DNA from 2 places in the Actinoplanes sp. NPDC089786 genome. Region 1 is predicted to be linked to the other one. Evidence: predicted binding sites of a transcription regulator. Region 1 holds the regulator's gene; the other holds the start of a gene.
What was found. The regulator HrcA, encoded in region 1, represses chaperone genes, less so after heat shock. The targets are predictions, from matches to a motif close to GGTTNGCACNCTCNNNNNGAGNGTGCNAACC.
Positions count from the first base shown of each region.

Region 2: groL (chaperonin GroEL) is a predicted target of HrcA. The motif match lies at 936-966, and genes of this name have one in related genera.

Region 1 covers NZ_JBFBGU010000006.1:57,254-59,451, forward strand. The annotation lists gene AB0O15_RS20590 (DUF4870 domain-containing protein) at 1-368, opposite strand, end outside; gene hrcA (heat-inducible transcriptional repressor HrcA) at 502-1,524, shown strand; gene dnaJ (molecular chaperone DnaJ) at 1,559-2,198, shown strand, end outside.
Region 2 covers NZ_JBFBGU010000001.1:694,160-696,357, forward strand. The annotation lists gene AB0O15_RS03295 (hypothetical protein) at 1-262, opposite strand, end outside; gene AB0O15_RS03300 (GNAT family N-acetyltransferase) at 264-791, opposite strand; gene groL (chaperonin GroEL) at 1,121-2,198, shown strand, end outside.

The DNA of each region.
Region 1 (2,198 bases):
CCGTAGCCGGGCTGCCCGTAACCACCGGGCTGGCCGTAGGCCCCGGGCTGGCCGTAGCCGGGATCGGGCGGGGGCGCGCCGTAGCCCCCCGCGCCCGAGCCGGGCGGCGGGCCGTAGCCACCGGCGCCGGAGGACGGCGGCGGACCGTACCCACCCGCCCCTGAGCTGGGCGGCGGGCCGTATCCACCGGCGCCGGAGGACGGTGGCGGGGAGCCGTAGGTCGGCGGCTGCGGCGAGCCGTACGTCGGCGGCGTCGGAGGCGGAGGCGGGGCCGATCCGGAGGTCGGCTCGTTACCCGGATATGGGTTGAGCGGCGTCGTCGGGTCGTACGGATTTCCGTCACCCGGCGGACGAGGCGGTTCAGTCATGGCTGACACGGTAGGACCGCAGCTCAACGTAGTCGAGACCAACCGCCGTGGGTGCGATCATCGCGCGGCGGCGAGTGGCGACGTAGACTGGCACTCGCCGATCAGGAGTGCCAACGAGCGGGGGAGGGGTCAGATGAGTCTCGATGACCGCAAACTCGACGTCCTCCGCGCCATCGTCGAAGACTATGTCGCCACCCAGGAACCGGTCGGCAGCAAGGCCCTGGTCGAGCGTCACCAGCTCGGCGTCTCCCCGGCCACCGTGCGAAACGACATGGCGGTGCTCGAGGAAGAGGGCTACATCCGGCAGCCGCACACCAGCGCCGGCCGGGTGCCGACCGACGCCGGCTACCGCCTCTTCGTCGACCGGCTGTCCCGGATCAAGGCGCTCAGCCCGGCCGAGCGGCGGGCCATCGAGCGTTTCCTGGCCAACCCGGTCGACCTCGACGACGTCGTGCACCGCACGGTGCGGCTGCTGGCCCAGCTCACCCGCCAGGTGGCCGTGGTGCAGTACCCGAGCCTGGCGCGCTCCTCCGTACGCCATCTCGAGCTTGTCCCGATCTCCACCACCCGCGTCATGCTGGTGATGATCGCCGACACCGGCCGCGTCGAGCAGCGCCTGGTCGAGATGCCCGGCCCGATCGCCGCCGACGACGTCACCGAGCTGCGGCGCAAGGTCAACGAGAAACTCGCCGGGCAGCGGCTCGCCGACACGCCGCCGCTCGTGCAGGCGCTGGTCGACGACTGTGCGCCGGAACGCCGTAGCACGATGGCCTGCCTGGCCACCGTGCTGCTCGAGACACTGGTCGAGCGCTCCGAGGAACGTCTGATGCTGGCCGGTACGGCCAACCTGACGCGCGGCGGCATGCTTGACTTCCAGGGTTCGCTCCGGCCCGTGCTGGAGGCGCTCGAGGAGGAGGTCATCCTGCTCAAGCTGATCGGCGAGGTCGAGCCCAGCACCACCCGGGTCCGGATCGGCGACGAGAACGAGATCGACAACCTGCGGTCGGCCTCGGTGGTGAGCACCGGGTACGGCCCGGGCGGCACCATCATCGGTGGGCTCGGTGTGCTCGGGCCGACCCGCATGGACTACCCCGGCAACATCGCCACCGTGCGTGCAGTGGCAAGGTACCTTGGCGACTTGCTGGCCCAGAATTGATGGATCTGCGCGAACATTGAGGACTCCAAAGCCCGTGGCGAAGGACTACTACGGAATTCTCGGCATCGGCCGGGATGCCACCGATGACGAGATCAAGCGCGCCTACCGCAAGCTGGCTCGCCAGTACCACCCGGATGTGAACCCGGACCCGGAGGCGCACGAGAAGTTCAAGGACATCAACGCCGCCTACGAGGTCCTCTCCGACGACCAGAAGCGGCAGATCGTCGACCTCGGCGGTGACCCCTTGGCGCCCGGGGGCGGTGGCGCCGGCCCGGGTGGGCCCGGGGCCGGACCGTTCGTCGGTTTCCAGGACATCATGGATGCCTTCTTCGGCACCGCCGCCGGTGGCGCGTCGCGGGGCCCGCGGCCGCGTACCCGTCCCGGGGCCGACGCGATCCTCCGCCTCGAGCTGGAACTGCAGGAGACCGCGTTCGGGGTCGAGGCGCCGATCACGGTCGACACCGCCGTGCTGTGCACCCAGTGCTCCGGCGCCGGCACCGCGCCCGGCACCCACCTGGCCACCTGCGAGACGTGCGCCGGCCGGGGCGAGGTGCAGAGCGTTCAGCGCACCTTCCTCGGGCAGGTCGTGTCGTCCCGCCCCTGCCAGGTCTGCCAGGGTCACGGCACGGTCATCCCGTCGCCGTGCCCGACGTGCGCGGGCGACGGGCGTATCC
Region 2 (2,198 bases), on a different contig from region 1:
GGGCGGCGTACTGGCCGACGTGCCGGCTCTCGTGGCCGAACAGGTCGGTCCGCTCGTCGGCGAGCAGCCATTCCGCCGTCCGCCGGGTGAAGATCACCGACCCGACGGTGAAGCAGGTGTTCTTCGGGATCCGCCGGGTGTAGCCCTCGGCGATCAGCACGCCGTCACGGCCCGGCCGGATCGTCGCGCCGGTCGCCCGGGCGATCGCCAGGCCAGCCAGCGTGGTGCCGTTCGCCCAGGTCAGCAGCGTGCGGGCGCGCATCTCACGCCGTCCGGCGCATCTGCAGCTCGGTGAGGCTCGGGATCACCGGGTGGGGCACGCGGACGCCGGTGTCGGTGAAACCCAGCTTCTCGTACGCCCGGACCGCCCGGTCGTTGCCGGTCACCACCTCGAGCATCAACTCGTTCCGCCCGGCCTGCCGGGACCAGTCGGCGACCGCCTCGACCAGGTCGGCCAGGACGCCGCTGCCGCGCCGGGCCGGGGTGACGTAGACCGCGAAGACGACCGTGGCCGCCGGGTCCTCCGGCAGCACCGTGCCGCCGGCGTGGCCGACCAGCGGGCCGCCCGGGTCGGCCACGAACTGGGCGAGCGTCCGCCCGGCGCTGGCCTGCACGATCCGGCGCCGGTAGTCGTCGTGGCCCCGGGCCGCCGCCGCGGCCAGCGTCTCGAGGAAGGCGAGCGGGCTGTCGGCCAGCATCTCCAGGCGCAACGCGCGCATCCGGCCGGCGTCCTCCGGCGTCACGCGGTGAACCGCGACCGTCGAGCGAGGGGCTGTGCTGAGCGACACCATGATGCCTGCCTACCCGGCACACCGGGGAGCGGCAAGCAGGTTGCGTCTATCCGACCTCGCTGCCACCGGTTTCGCCACCGGCGTAACTAGTCGGGTGACTACGGCTTCGTCCTTGCACTCGCACCCTCGGAGTGCTAAACATGGCGTTGGCACTCGCGTCATGTGAGTGCCAAGCAGGTCGGGACGGTGGGGTTCCGGCCGGGCGCCGCCATCGGTGCCCCGGCACGGGGCCGGTCGTCGCGGGCTATCCGGCTCGACCTGAGGACGTCGCATCGCCAGGTGGCGACGTCCGCAGAGGTTCCTGTGAATGTCCGGGAGGACACAGCCGTATGGCCAAGATCATCGCATTCGACGAGGAAGCTCGTCGCGGCCTCGAGCGGGGCATGAACCAGCTCGCCGACGCCGTCAAGGTGACGCTCGGCCCCAAGGGCCGCAACGTCGTGCTCGAGAAGAAGTGGGGCGCGCCCACCATCACCAACGATGGTGTGTCGATCGCCAAGGAGATCGAGCTCGAGGACACCTTCGAGAAGATCGGCGCCGAGCTGGTCAAGGAGGTCGCCAAGAAGACCGACGACGTCGCCGGTGACGGCACGACGACGGCGACCGTCCTGGCCCAGGCGCTGGTTCGTGAGGGCCTGCGCAACGTTGCCGCCGGCGCCAACCCGATGGCCCTCAAGCGGGGCATCGAGGCCGGCGTGGCCAGCGTCATCGAGGCCCTGACGCAGCTCAGCAAGGACGTGGAGACCAAGGAGCAGATCGCTTCGACCGCCTCCATCTCCGCCGGTGACTCCACGGTCGGCGAGATCATCGCCGAGGCCATGGACAAGGTCGGCAAGGAAGGTGTCATCACCGTCGAGGAGAGCAACACCTTCGGGCTCGAGCTCGAGCTCACCGAGGGCATGCGCTTCGACAAGGGCTACATCTCGGCGTACTTCATGACCGACGCCGAGCGTATGGAGGCCGTCTTCGACGACCCCTACATCCTGATCGCGAACAGCAAGATCTCCGCGGTCAAGGACCTGCTCCCGATCCTCGAGAAGGTGATGCAGGGCGGCAAGCCGCTGATCATCATCGCCGAGGACGTCGAGGGCGAGGCCCTGGCGACGCTGGTCGTCAACAAGGTCCGCGGCACCTTCAAGTCGGTCGCCGTCAAGGCGCCGGGCTTCGGTGACCGCCGCAAGGCCATGCTGGACGACATCGCCATCCTCACCGGCGGCACCGTCGTCAGCGAGGAGGTCGGCCTCAAGCTCGACGCCGCCGACCTGTCCCTGCTGGGCCAGGCCCGCAAGGTGGTCATCACCAAGGACGAGACGACCATCGTCGACGGCAACGGCAACGCCGAGCAGATCCAGGGCCGGGTCAACCAGATCCGGGCCGAGATCGAGAAGTCGGACTCCGACTACGACC